One region of the Paenibacillus sp. FSL K6-1230 genome, then DNA from elsewhere that is predicted to be linked to it. Evidence: a T-box and tRNA genes for the amino acid it is inferred to sense, from the RefSeq annotation. Region 1 holds a T-box; the other regions hold tRNA genes.
The links. A T-box is a leader RNA that pairs with one kind of tRNA and senses whether it is charged. The one in region 1 lies ahead of tyrS (tyrosine--tRNA ligase), so its partner is inferred to be a tRNA-Tyr.
Positions count from the first base shown of each region.

Region 1 (4,395 bases):
TAAACTGACACAATTCCTGCTATAATCTTATGCATAGTGTACCAAGGTACCCATGCAGGCTTTCCATTCTCTACATGATCGAATAACATTTCAGGAAATGCAGAAATGTATCCGTTTTCAAATTGACATACCTCTAACTCTTCCACGATATACACGAGCCGCTCATGCAGGTCAGTATCTTGTGTCGTGCAATAGGCTTGTGCGACTGCCGTTAAATAATGTCCTAGCGTATGGCCGCGAATCTCTGTGCTTTCCCAGCCAGGATAAGGCTCAGCCTTGGGTGAAAGCCCCCTGTTCGTTCGAAATGAGGACAATAAGCGATCTGGCTCATAGCGACGTAAGTAAGCCAGCTCTTTATCAAAAGCGTTGATACAATATTCATCCTGCAGCCGAACCTGAGCCAGCCGAAGGTCCTTGAGAGGGACGTCTAACAGCGTCTGCTGGACGTTTGCCATAAGCGCTCCACACTCCTGTCATCTTTCTCATGCGTCTTACAGATCTCCCCGTCGGGTGACGTAAGGTTCATTCGATAGTACAGCATAGTCATTTGCCATGGCTTGTCGTCTGACCAGACTCATGCTTACGATATTGTGTTCAGCCGGCTTAGATCTAGATTAGCGTGATTTGCAGCCTGAATAAATAGGGCAACGTTCGAATTAGTGGCAAAAGGTTAGAAAGGATGGTGAAGCAGATGTACAGCTACGAGGTCAATATTCAATCTCCGGTGCACATGACAATGACGGGGAAATTCTCTGCTCCCACCGCAGCTTGGCAGCATATGGAGCGTGATCTCACCGATTATGAACTGATTATCATGACTCAGGGCTGTCTGTATCTGGAGCTCAATGAGGAGCGGTTCGCTGTCGAGCGTGGGGAGTATTTGTTCATGCCACCGTATATGCGCCAGCGAGGCTTCAAGCCTTCAGATTGCAGCTTTTACTGGCTACACTTCTCACCGAATCATGGCATGATCCGAACAGATCAGCCCTTGCACTCCCTTTCCTCCAGAAAAGAGGCTACCATTACACTTCCGCAGCATGGCACTCTCAGAGACCCTGAGAGACTGATCGTCATGATGAAGCAGCTGCAGGATTCCATAAGAAGCTACAACGAGCAGACCCTAAGCAACTATATGTCTACGGTGATTCTTTGTTCCCTTTACAATCAGCTGCTGCAGCAGGCCCCTGTGGCAGACGGGTCCAAGCAGACACAGCTGTACAATGATATTCTCGACTACATCAAGTGGAATTGGCACGAAAATATGAAGGTGTCCCAGATCGCCCAGCATTTCGGCTACAACGAGAAATACTTGTCACATCTGTTCACCACCATGGGAGGAGTCTCACTTAAGCAGTACATTTTGCAGCAGAAGATGGAGGCTGCCAAGTTCCTGCTTACGGATACCAACAATAATATCGGCGAAATAGCAGCTCAACTGGGGTATAAAGATGCACATCACTTCATGAAGTATTTCAAGAAGATCGTCGGCCTGACACCTACCGACTTCCGCAATGCCTATGCCAAGCGATTACTCTATTATGAGTGATGATAGAACACAGATATGCTAGTGATTCATGGCTAACAGGAAAGACGTTATGGGCATCACGTGACAAAGAGACCAATAAGCAAAAAGGACTGAAAGTCAGATCACTGCTCTCAGTCCTTCTACTATTCAATTCTGGAATGCATTTTATATGATCTTACTTCACACGTACTCGGCTTCTCGATCTTTTTCAGCTTTCGAACTTTCGAACTTCTGAATTCTCAAGCTCTTCAAAGTTTCATTGATTAGCCTAGCTTCACCAGAATTAGCCCAGCTTTACCAAACTGTAGCTCTTCTTGCCTTTACGCACGATAATGAAGCGGCCACCGATCGCTTGCTCGGCTGTAATCTCCACGGCAATATCATTTACCCGTTCGCCATTAATGGAGATCGCTCCCTTGGTAATGTCCTCACGTGCCTGGCGTTTGGAAGGCTCGATGCCAAGGTCCACCAGCCAGTCAACGATATTCTTAGCGTCTTTGGACACCTCATAGGTAGGCATTTCCTTGAAGCCCTGTTCAATTTCATCCGCTGTCAGGGACCGAATATCACCGCTGAACAATGCAGCCGTAATTCGCTTGGCTTGCTCCAGCATCTCTTCTCCATGCACGAAGCGAGTCATTTCCTCAGCCAGCATCTTCTGCGCCTCGCGCTTATGTGGCTCCGTCTCGACCTTCTGCGCCAGCTCATCAATCTGCTCCTTCTCCAGGAAGGTGAAGTACTTCAGGTATTTGACGACATCCCGATCATCTGAGTTCGCCCAAAATTGGTAGAATTCATATGGTGTCGTCTTCTTCGGATCAAGCCATACTGCTCCACCAGCTGTTTTGCCGAACTTCGTACCATCTGCCTTCAGCATCAGCGGGATCGTCAGGCCGAATGCCTTGGCTTCGGCTCCTTCTTTCTTACGGATGAAATCCAGACCACTCGTAATATTTCCCCACTGGTCCGATCCACCAATCTGCAGCTGTACATCCTCATTTCTGAACAGATGCAGGTAGTCCAGCGATTGCAGAATCTGGTACGAGAATTCCGTGAAGGAAATACCGCTATCCAGTCGGCTGGACACGACATCCTTGGCCAGCATCGTGTTGATGCTGAAATTCTTGCCGTAGTCTCGCAGGAATTCAATCACATTGATCTTGTGCGTCCAATCATAGTTGTTCACCAGACGGATCTGGTTGTCGCCTTCCGTCACGAACAGCTTCTTCATCTGTGCCGTGAGAGCGTCGACGTTAGCCTGGACCTGCTCCAAGGTCTGCAGAGAGCGCTCTGTCTGACGACCACTCGGGTCCCCGATTGTACCTGTCGCGCCGCCGATCAGAATAACAGGACGATGGCCTGCAAGCTGGAAGCGCTTGAGTACCATGAACGGAATCAAGTGACCAATATGCATACTGTCGCCAGTCGGGTCTATTCCACAATATACGGAGACGGCTTTCTCATTCGCCAGGGCTCTTAGCCCTTCTGCATCCGTCTGCTGGTTGATGGCATCGCGCCATTCAAGTTCATCAATAATATTCATGACCTCATCCACTCCTTCAAATTGTCACGTTCACTTATAACGAGTCCCCTCGCTGGTGTAAGGCATATTGTCCTAACAGCCCGAGAGAGTTGCTGCTGATGTACACAGCTTGCAGCATTTGTTGAAAGACAAAAAAATCGTCCCTACGTCTATTACAGACATAGGGACGATTATATAACCGTGTTACCACCCTGATTGCATCCAGCACATGACGGTGGTCTAGCTTACCGCATGGTCCAGGATACCACTCTTCTGCGAGTTAACGTTCGCAGCGTCCGCCCAGGGTTAACCGGGATACTCCAGAGTGTAATTCGCGTGCTTCATGTGTACCGGGTCTCATCTACCCCCGGCTTTCTGGAACAGGGATCAAGCAGCTACTGGGCTCTTTCAACGCATATCGTGTATAAGATTACAGACAGTATAAGTGAAACGGCGAACCAATGTCAACCAATGCGCATGTATGAAAATTGCGTACTCATTTGTCTTTCAGCTCAATCTCAAATGTGCTACCTGGATTCCCGCCAAACACAATCATTCCTTTGGCAGGAAGCTGAACTGTAGGATGGTCACTGATGACGGAGGAATGAAGCATAAGTCCCTGCTCATCATAGACAACAAAGTCTCCGCCTTGTGCTGCATTAACTGTCAGGACGCGACCTGCTGTTGCATCGCCCAGCTTGAACCACTGTGCATATCCAGAAGCCGGAATCGTCACTGTCGACGCACCATCAGATTTCAATGTATCTATGGCATCTTCACGGATGTAACGATGCCCCCTCATGTCCATATATTCCGTCTGGCCCTGCTGTGAGAAGCGAAGGTGATACGTATCTCTGCCTATCATGACCGGAATCTCGAGGATATTCAGTGCCTGATTCGCATCCACAATCTTGGTGCCATTAGCATAACCGTCAGCAACAATCAGCTTCTGGGTAGTAATTTCTGGACTCAGGAAAAATACAGAGTTGATCTTCTCGTCCAGCACATAATAGGTCTTACCGTTACGCTCATTCCATACGCTCTGATCCGAAGTATTCACTGGATTGGACGGCAGCTTTTGCGCCTCAAAATAGGACATGACCGTCTGGCCGATCGCACCAAAATCCAATGTTCCGTTCACTTGCAAATACTCGTTGCCATTGCTGGCGCGCTCGAAGCTGATACTGACTTTGCCATCAGGGCTCGTGAATTGCTTCTCTCCTGTATAGACATAGGTCGCTGCAGGGATTAATCCGTCCATCAAGGCTGGCAACGTAACCTCCCCATCCTTTACGAGAATTTCCAGCGTCGTTCCCATTGTTCCGTACAACCCGGAGTGTGAAGACAT
Region 1 covers NZ_JBBOCK010000001.1:2,958,678-2,963,072, reverse strand. Annotated here, with positions in the region: gene MKX74_RS12835 (beta-L-arabinofuranosidase domain-containing protein) at 1-455, opposite strand, end outside; gene MKX74_RS12830 (helix-turn-helix transcriptional regulator) at 692-1,546, shown strand; gene tyrS (tyrosine--tRNA ligase) at 1,809-3,068, opposite strand; T-box leader at 3,228-3,468, opposite strand; gene MKX74_RS12820 (serine hydrolase domain-containing protein) at 3,544-4,395, opposite strand, start outside.

Region 2 (4,395 bases), 2.2 Mb from region 1:
GCGAGAAGAGAATTCTAAGGCGCGCGGAAGAACTCTCGTTAAGGAACTCGGCAAAATGACCCCGTAACTTCGGGAGAAGGGGTGCCTCGGTAGGGTGAATAGCCCGAGGGGGCCGCAGTGAAAAGGCCCAAGCGACTGTTTAGCAAAAACACAGGTCTGTGCGAAGCCGCAAGGCGAAGTATACGGGCTGACGCCTGCCCGGTGCTGGAAGGTTAAGGGGAGTGGTTAGCCGCAAGGCGAAGCTATGAACCGAAGCCCCAGTAAACGGCGGCCGTAACTATAACGGTCCTAAGGTAGCGAAATTCCTTGTCAGGTAAATTCTGACCCGCACGAATGGCGTAACGACTTGGGCGCTGTCTCAACGAGAGATCCGGTGAAATTTTAATACCTGTGAAGATGCAGGTTACCCGCGACAAGACGGAAAGACCCCATGGAGCTTTACTGCAGCTTGATATTGAATTTGGGTACGATCTGTACAGGATAGGTGGGAGCCGTTGAAGCAGGAGCGCAAGCTTCTGTGGAGGCGTCCTTGGGATACCACCCTGATCGTATCTAGGTTCTAACCTGGTACCGTAATCCGGTACGGGGACAGTGTCAGGTGGGCAGTTTGACTGGGGCGGTCGCCTCCTAAAGAGTAACGGAGGCGCCCCAAGGTTCCCTCAGAATGGTTGGAAATCATTCGAAGAGTGCAAAGGCAGAAGGGAGCTTGACTGCGAGACCTACAAGTCGAGCAGGGACGAAAGTCGGGCTTAGTGATCCGGTGGTACCGCATGGAAGGGCCATCGCTCAACGGATAAAAGCTACCCTGGGGATAACAGGCTTATCTCCCCCAAGAGTCCACATCGACGGGGAGGTTTGGCACCTCGATGTCGGCTCATCGCATCCTGGGGCTGAAGTAGGTCCCAAGGGTTGGGCTGTTCGCCCATTAAAGCGGTACGCGAGCTGGGTTCAGAACGTCGTGAGACAGTTCGGTCCCTATCTGTCGTGGGCGTAGGAAATTTGAGAGGAGCTGTCCTTAGTACGAGAGGACCGGGATGGACGTACCGCTGGTGTACCAGTTGTTCCGCCAGGAGCACCGCTGGGTAGCTATGTACGGACGGGATAAGCGCTGAAAGCATCTAAGCGTGAAGCCCCCCTCAAGATGAGATTTCCCAATTAGTAAGACCCCTTGAAGACGACGAGGTAGATAGGCTGGGGGTGGAAGTGCAGTAATGCATGGAGCTGACCAGTACTAATCGGTCGAGGGCTTATCCTAAAGTAGAATGCAATGATTCGTTTCGGTTCCAGTTTTCAGGGTGTAATTCATGTGGATAACGTTTCAAGTAGACGTGATCCTACGTGAAGTACAAGCTGCATTTGGCGATGCAGTAACCTGAAAGAATACTGTGAAGGAATACGTATAAAAGTGCAGTACTCCAAAGCAGGCATAAGCATTTGTGAACCAAATGCACGTTTGGTGGCGATAGCGGAGGGGTTCCACACGTACCCATCCCGAACACGACCGTTAAGCCCTCCAGCGCCGATGGTACTTGGACCGAAGGGTCCTGGGAGAGTAGGACGCCGCCAAGCACCCCATATGGGGGTTTTTTTTCGCCTGTGCATGCGGCATACATACACATTGGAAGATATTCCCTGATAGCTCAGTTGGTAGAGCACTCGACTGTTAATCGAGTTGTCACAGGTTCGAGTCCTGTTCGGGGAGCCATATGGAGAGGTGTCCGAGTTGGCCGAAGGAGCACGATTGGAAATCGTGTAGGCGCCAAAAGCGTCTCGAGGGTTCGAATCCCTCTCTCTCCGTTGATTCACTAATTTACAAGGCCCGTTGGTCAAGGGGTTAAGACACCTCCCTTTCACGGAGGTAACAGGGGTTCGAATCCCCTACGGGTCATAAGGCTATCCCATAGCCGATGAAAAATGAGAACCCCTAGAGGTTCGTCGGAGCATAAGCTTCGATAGAAATACATCGCAGTTGACTTACATCGTAAGACGCAATCCATACGAGTCATAAATATGGAGGCTTAGCTCAGCTGGGAGAGCATCTGCCTTACAAGCAGAGGGTCGGGGGTTCGATCCCCTCAGCCTCCACCATAATTTAATATCGCGGGGTGGAGCAGTTCGGTAGCTCGTCGGGCTCATAACCCGAAGGTCACAGGTTCAAATCCTGTCCCCGCAATTATCTTTCAAGCGATTGAAAGTAACTCATGGAACTGTGGTGTAGAGGCCTAACATGCCTGCCTGTCACGCAGGAGATCGCGGGTTCGAATCCCGTCAGTTCCGCCATTTTGATTTAACTTCAGGGAAGAGAATCACTAAGGGTTCGTCGGAGCATGTGCTTCGTAAGCATGGACTTCTGTGTCGCACACGGAATGAGAGCATCCCGTTAGTTTTACCTTTTAATTTCATATGCCGGTGTAGCTCAACTGGTAGAGCAACTGACTTGTAATCAGTAGGTTGGGGGTTCAAGTCCTCTCGCCGGCACCATTGTGGAGGATTAGCGAAGTGGCCAAACGCATCAGACTGTAAATCTGCTCCCTTACGGGTTCGGTGGTTCGAATCCATCATCCTCCACCAGTTTTTTAGGGGCATAGTTTAAAGGTAGAACAGCGGTCTCCAAAACCGTTAGTGTGGGTTCAATTCCTGCTGCCCCTGCCATTTAACTCTCTTAATGAGAGCCATTAGCTCAGTTGGTAGAGCACCTGACTTTTAATCAGGGTGTCGAAGGTTCGAGTCCTTCATGGCTCACCATAATGTATCATATGCGCGTGTGGCGGAATTGGCAGACGCACTAGACTTAGGATCTAGCGTCTTTGACGTGGGGGTTCAAGTCCCTCCACGCGCATAGGTTTTGCGGACGTGGCTCAGCGGTAGAGCATCGCCTTGCCAAGGCGAGGGTCGCGGGTTCGATTCCCGTCGTCCGCTCCAAATAAGTCCCCTTAGCTCAGCTGGATAGAGCGTTTGACTACGAATCAAAAGGTCGGGAGTTCGAATCTCTCAGGGGACGCCATATAACTACTTACAGTGGTTTACAAAGTTCACTGATATGGATTCGAACGAATGAGTTCGTCGGAGCTAAGCCTCGTTAGCTTAACTTCGCAGTCCGACGCATGTTGTCGGTATCTCTCAGGGGACGTCATATTATTCAATATCGGGACGTAGCTCAGCTTGGTAGAGCACCTGGTTTGGGACCAGGGGGTCGCATGTTCAAATCGTGTCGTCCCGATCTTATACGTGCGGGTGTAGTTCAATGGTAGAACTCCAGCCTTCCAAGCTGGTAGCGTGGGTTCGATTCCCATCACCCGCTTTACATAGATTCGTTAAGAGAGATGGCACTGCTATAGTGCCATCTCTTTTTAGTATATGCTACACTGAATTTTGAAGGTATGAACACGGATTTGTGTATTCAAATCAGACCTGAATTTTGGGAAAATGATCTTAGGAGCAGATGAAAGCGCTATCAACAAAATGTTTTCCTGTGATTCCGACAGCTCCGTTCCATTACAGCGAAAAAGGGGAGAGCGATGTGAAGAAAAAAGGACTATTTTTGATGATGACTTTTTTGCTGCTGTTTGCTTCGGCTTGCAGTAGCTCAGGGGGAAGCGGGGACAGTGGCGGTACCTCTGGTGACGGACAGGTAACACTGCGTATTGCGTGGTGGGGGTCTGATAAACGTCATGAGTATACACAACAGGTTATTGACCTCTATAAGCAAAAGAATCCCAATGTGAAGATTGACGTGGAATATGCTGCATTCGATGATTACTGGAAGAAGCTTGCGCCTCAGGCTGCAGCCAACCAACTTCCGGATATTATTCAGATGGACGTATCCTATATCAGCCAATACGCTCAGAATGGTCAGCTGGAGGATCTCGGCTCCTATGTGGGCAGTGCCATCCAGACTGGAGATGTAGCTGAAAGCGTACTGCAGACAGGCGTCATTCAAGGCAAGCAATATGGCATCCCGACAGGGGTAAACGTACTCAGCTATCAATATGTGCCTGAGAAGCTGAAAGAGGCAGGTATTGAAATTCCTGAGAATTGGACATTTGAGCAATACTCTGAGCTCGCCAAGCAAGCTGGCTCCAAGGACATTTATTTTGACAGCTCGATGGCAGCAGACATTTTCTTCAACTATTATCTGCGTACGAAGGGACTGTCCCTCTACAATGCAGAAGGTACAGCTTTAGGATATGAGGATGACAAGCTCTTCGCCGATTTCTTCGGTACACTGGCTGACACGATGCAGGCCAAAGGAGCTCCATCCCCAGAAATTATCAATCAATCCAAAGGTATTCTGGAAGAATCCCAGATCGTGAAGGGCAAACAGATTGGTGAATGGCAATGGTCTAACCAATATGTGGCTCTGCAATCGGTAGTGGATAAGCCGATGGCACTGGC
Region 2 covers NZ_JBBOCK010000001.1:749,015-753,409, forward strand. Annotated here, with positions in the region: rRNA gene MKX74_RS03265 (23S ribosomal RNA) at 1-1,255, shown strand, start outside; rRNA gene rrf (5S ribosomal RNA) at 1,453-1,569, shown strand; tRNA gene MKX74_RS03275 (tRNA-Asn) at 1,630-1,705, shown strand; tRNA gene MKX74_RS03280 (tRNA-Ser) at 1,709-1,797, shown strand; tRNA gene MKX74_RS03285 (tRNA-Glu) at 1,817-1,888, shown strand; tRNA gene MKX74_RS03290 (tRNA-Val) at 2,013-2,088, shown strand; tRNA gene MKX74_RS03295 (tRNA-Met) at 2,100-2,173, shown strand; tRNA gene MKX74_RS03300 (tRNA-Asp) at 2,204-2,280, shown strand; tRNA gene MKX74_RS03305 (tRNA-Thr) at 2,406-2,481, shown strand; tRNA gene MKX74_RS03310 (tRNA-Tyr) at 2,486-2,571, shown strand; tRNA gene MKX74_RS03315 (tRNA-Trp) at 2,579-2,652, shown strand; tRNA gene MKX74_RS03320 (tRNA-Lys) at 2,670-2,745, shown strand; tRNA gene MKX74_RS03325 (tRNA-Leu) at 2,759-2,839, shown strand; tRNA gene MKX74_RS03330 (tRNA-Gly) at 2,848-2,922, shown strand; tRNA gene MKX74_RS03335 (tRNA-Arg) at 2,928-3,004, shown strand; tRNA gene MKX74_RS03340 (tRNA-Pro) at 3,147-3,220, shown strand; tRNA gene MKX74_RS03345 (tRNA-Gly) at 3,231-3,301, shown strand; gene MKX74_RS03350 (extracellular solute-binding protein) at 3,521-4,395, shown strand, end outside.
Region 2: it encodes a tRNA-Tyr, which carries the amino acid that the T-box ahead of tyrS (tyrosine--tRNA ligase) is inferred to sense. The anticodon was not compared.

Region 3 (4,395 bases), 2.6 Mb from region 1:
CCTTATGATACTCTGTCTGACCGTGAACGTGAGATCTTGTCCTGGATTGCCAAGGGATATTCTAATAAGGAAATTGCCGAACATCTGGTTATTAGTGTGAAGACAGTCGAGACACATAAGAGTAATCTGATGGAAAAATTAAATCTTAGAACCCGGCCTGAGCTGGTGAAGTTCGCCATGAAGAAGGGATTGTTGAACTATGAGTAGTCCGAAGGGGACCCCGAAGCATGTCATTGGTCAACAAGCCTCCTCCTTGCTTCAGGAATTGGATCACTATATACCTGACCCAGTTTTCCGAGAATCCTTGCGATATTCACTACATCAGCTATCAGATCTCAAATTCGCGTTGGATGAGTCTTCTATTGTGGCAGTCACAGATCCCAGGGGTATCATCAAGTATGTAAATGACAAGTTCTGCGAAGTATCTCAATACTCCAGGGAAGAATTAATCGGCCAAGACCATCGACTTATCAACTCAGGGTATCATTCGGTAGATTTCATGAAAAATCTGTGGCGCACCATCTCCTCAGGACAGGTATGGAGAGGCGAGATTCGCAACCGCGCCAAAGACGGCTCCTATTATTGGGTGAACACGACCATTGTGCCTATAAACGACGAGAATGGCCGGCCCTATCAATACCTTGCTATTCGTAATGAGGTCACACAGCTGAAGAAGGTAGAAGGCGAGCTCCAATTCATGATGACCCAGGTCATGCAAATTCAAGAGGAGGAGCGTAAACGCATCTCACGAGAGCTACATGATGGGATCGGACAAAGCTTGTTCTCCTTGATCATTCAGATCGATCAACAGTTGTCAGGTAATGCAGACAGCAAGCTCGCCCAGCTTCGTAAGCAGGTCACCTCCATTATGGAAGACGTACGCGGCCTGGCTTGGGAGCTTCGCCCCTCGGTGTTGGATGACCTGGGGGTCGTGCCTGCTGTTCGTACTTATATTGAGAATTATACCAAGCATTACGGAATTACCGTTCAATTTCAGTGCAATCTGCGTAAACGTCTTGAGATAAAGAAGGAAATTGTTATGTACCGTATTGTGCAAGAGGCACTAACCAACATTGCCCGGTATGCAGACGTGTCAGAGGCTCAGGTAATTCTGGAGGATCGAGGTACTGAAGTGTGGAGCTGTATTCAGGATAAGGGAGCGGGCTTCACACCAGGCACCTCTTCCAGCGGAGTAGGATTGTTCAGCATGGAGGAAAGGGCGAGAAGTGTCGGAGGGCAGTTGATCATTGATTCTCAGCCTGGAAATGGGACACGGGTAGAGCTGACCATGCCAAAGAACCAGGATGATGCGCTTGAGAAAGCCTAGCAGCATGAAGCAAACAAGGAATTATTGATACACATGTTGATACACATATTTGTGGATATAATAAATGAATTAACATACAGAACATACTCCCAATTAGATATAAACAACAAATGATGAACGACAAATCCCCTCACTAATGCAGCGAGGGGATTTGAGCAAAAAAAAGAGAGAGCCTTGTCCGAGACGGGCTCTCTTATCTATAAGGTGTCACAACTGGTGTGACAAGAATCCGCATAAAGAAAAGCGGGTGATGGGAATCGAACCCACGCTACCAGCTTGGAAGGCTGGAGTTCTACCATTGAACTACACCCGCAAATACAATCGGGACGACACGATTTGAACATGCGACCCCCTGGTCCCAAACCAGGTGCTCTACCAAGCTGAGCTACGTCCCGATATCATAAGATTATTCCATAGATAAAAGTATCTTTGAAATAACGATTGTAAGTGAATATGGCGTCCCCTGAGAGATTCGAACTCCCGACCTTTTGATTCGTAGTCAAACGCTCTATCCAGCTGAGCTAAGGGGACATATAGGGCCAAAATAAATTTGGTAAAGGCGCCACCCAGATTTGAACTGGGGAATCAAGCTTTTGCAGAGCTTTGCCTTACCACTTGGCTATGGCGCCGTATGATATGGAGCGGACGACGGGAATCGAACCCGCGACCCTCGCCTTGGCAAGGCGATGCTCTACCGCTGAGCCACGTCCGCATAATAATGGTGCGGTCGAGAGGACTCGAACCTCCACGGGGGGTTAGCCCACACGGACCTGAACCGTGCGCGTCTGCCAATTCCGCCACGACCGCAAATAATACATGGTGAGCCATGAAGGACTCGAACCTTCGACACCCTGATTAAAAGTCAGGTGCTCTACCAACTGAGCTAATGGCTCTCAATAAGAGAGTAAATGGCTGGGGATATAGGATTTGAACCTATGCATGACGGAGTCAAAGTCCGTTGCCTTACCGCTTGGCTAATCCCCAATATTAATTAAATCAAGGGCGACCGATGGGACTTGAACCCACGAATGCCGGATCCACAAACCGGTGCGTTAACCCCTTCGCCACGATCGCCATAATTTAAAAAAACTGGTGGAGGATGATGGATTCGAACCACCGAACCCGTAAGGGAGCAGATTTACAGTCTGATGCGTTTGGCCACTTCGCTAATCCTCCACAGTGGTGCCGGCGAGAGGACTTGAACCCCCAACCTACTGATTACAAGTCAGTTGCTCTACCAGTTGAGCTACACCGGCAAATGTTCACTTCAATAAGTCTAATGGTGGCTCGGGACGGAATCGAACCGCCGACACGAGGATTTTCAGTCCTCTGCTCTACCGACTGAGCTACCGAGCCAAATACTAATATGACTTATCCAAGAACATGGCCTATTCTATTAAAAACACAAATGGCGGAACTGACGGGATTCGAACCCGCGATCTCCTGCGTGACAGGCAGGCATGTTAGGCCTCTACACCACAGTTCCATGAGTTACTTTCAATCGCTTGAAAGATAATTGCGGGGGCAGGATTTGAACCTGCGGCCTTCGGGTTATGAGCCCGACGAGCTACCGAGCTGCTCCACCCCGCGATATTATATTATGGTGGAGGCTGAGGGGATCGAACCCCCGACCCTCTGCTTGTAAGGCAGATGCTCTCCCAGCTGAGCTAAGCCTCCATATTTATGACTCGTATGGGTTGCGTCTTACGATGTGAGCCGACTGCGTGTAATTCTTCCGAAGCTTATGCTCCGACGAACCTCTAGGGGTTCTCATTTTTCATCGGCTATGGGATAGCCTTATGACCCGTAGGGGATTCGAACCCCTGTTACCTCCGTGAAAGGGAGGTGTCTTAACCCCTTGACCAACGGGCCTTGATAACTTGTACTATACACTATGAAATTGAGTTGGCGGAGAGAGAGGGATTCGAACCCTCGCACCGCTTACGCAGTCTAACCCCTTAGCAGAGGGTCCCCTTATAGCCACTTGGGTATCTCTCCGAGTAGCGGCGGAGGGGATCGAACCCCCGACCTCACGGGTATGAACCGTACGCTCTAGCCAGCTGAGCTACACCGCCACCTATATATAGTAATTCAATAGTGTACAAAATGGCTCCCCGAACAGGACTCGAACCTGTGACAACTCGATTAACAGTCGAGTGCTCTACCAACTGAGCTATCAGGGAAAATTTTTGGTGGAGCCAAGGGGGATCGAACCCCTGACCTCCTGCGTGCAAGGCAGGCGCTCTCCCAGCTGAGCTATAGCCCCAAATTATTTAATGGATGATGGTGGGCCCTAGTGGACTCGAACCACTGACCTCACCCTTATCAGAGGTGCGCTCTAACCAGCTGAGCTAAGGGCCCTAATATGTATAATTGCTCCTCATCCAAAAAAGCTTGCTTGGCGGCGTCCTACTCTCCCAGGACCCTTCGGTCCAAGTACCATCGGCGCTGGAGGGCTTAACGGTCGTGTTCGGGATGGGTACGTGTGGAACCCCTCCGCTATCGCCACCAAACGAGTGTTTGTGAAACAAACACGGTATGCGAAACATTTGGTACAGCACATCTGTGCGTATAAATGTTGCAGCATATGATTCAAGGTGTTACACCCTGAAAACTGGAACCGAAACGAATCATTGCATTTTACTTTAGGATAAGCCCTCGACCGATTAGTACTGGTCAGCTCCATGCATTACTGCACTTCCACCCCCAGCCTATCTACCTCGTCGTCTTCAAGGGGTCTTACATACTGGGAAATCTCATCTTGAGGGGGGCTTCACGCTTAGATGCTTTCAGCGCTTATCCCGTCCGTACATAGCTACCCAGCGGTGCTCCTGGCGGAACAACTGGTACACCAGCGGTACGTCCATCCCGGTCCTCTCGTACTAAGGACAGCTCCTCTCAAATTTCCTACGCCCACGACAGATAGGGACCGAACTGTCTCACGACGTTCTGAACCCAGCTCGCGTACCGCTTTAATGGGCGAACAGCCCAACCCTTGGGACCTACTTCAGCCCCAGGATGCGATGAGCCGACATCGAGGTGCCAAACCTCCCCGTCGATGTGGACTC
Region 3 covers NZ_JBBOCK010000001.1:402,509-406,903, reverse strand. Annotated here, with positions in the region: gene MKX74_RS01855 (response regulator) at 1-207, shown strand, start outside; gene MKX74_RS01850 (sensor histidine kinase) at 200-1,327, shown strand; tRNA gene MKX74_RS01845 (tRNA-Gly) at 1,570-1,640, opposite strand; tRNA gene MKX74_RS01840 (tRNA-Pro) at 1,649-1,722, opposite strand; tRNA gene MKX74_RS01835 (tRNA-Arg) at 1,782-1,858, opposite strand; tRNA gene MKX74_RS01830 (tRNA-Cys) at 1,885-1,956, opposite strand; tRNA gene MKX74_RS01825 (tRNA-Gly) at 1,965-2,039, opposite strand; tRNA gene MKX74_RS01820 (tRNA-Leu) at 2,047-2,134, opposite strand; tRNA gene MKX74_RS01815 (tRNA-Lys) at 2,145-2,220, opposite strand; tRNA gene MKX74_RS01810 (tRNA-Gln) at 2,237-2,311, opposite strand; tRNA gene MKX74_RS01805 (tRNA-His) at 2,329-2,401, opposite strand; tRNA gene MKX74_RS01800 (tRNA-Tyr) at 2,418-2,503, opposite strand; tRNA gene MKX74_RS01795 (tRNA-Thr) at 2,508-2,583, opposite strand; tRNA gene MKX74_RS01790 (tRNA-Phe) at 2,608-2,683, opposite strand; tRNA gene MKX74_RS01785 (tRNA-Asp) at 2,737-2,813, opposite strand; tRNA gene MKX74_RS01780 (tRNA-Met) at 2,844-2,917, opposite strand; tRNA gene MKX74_RS01775 (tRNA-Val) at 2,929-3,004, opposite strand; tRNA gene MKX74_RS01770 (tRNA-Glu) at 3,128-3,199, opposite strand; tRNA gene MKX74_RS01765 (tRNA-Ser) at 3,234-3,325, opposite strand; tRNA gene MKX74_RS01760 (tRNA-Met) at 3,329-3,402, opposite strand; tRNA gene MKX74_RS01755 (tRNA-Asn) at 3,435-3,510, opposite strand; tRNA gene MKX74_RS01750 (tRNA-Ala) at 3,518-3,593, opposite strand; tRNA gene MKX74_RS01745 (tRNA-Ile) at 3,612-3,688, opposite strand; rRNA gene rrf (5S ribosomal RNA) at 3,724-3,840, opposite strand; rRNA gene MKX74_RS01735 (23S ribosomal RNA) at 3,974-4,395, opposite strand, start outside.
Region 3: it encodes a tRNA-Tyr, which carries the amino acid that the T-box ahead of tyrS (tyrosine--tRNA ligase) is inferred to sense. The anticodon was not compared.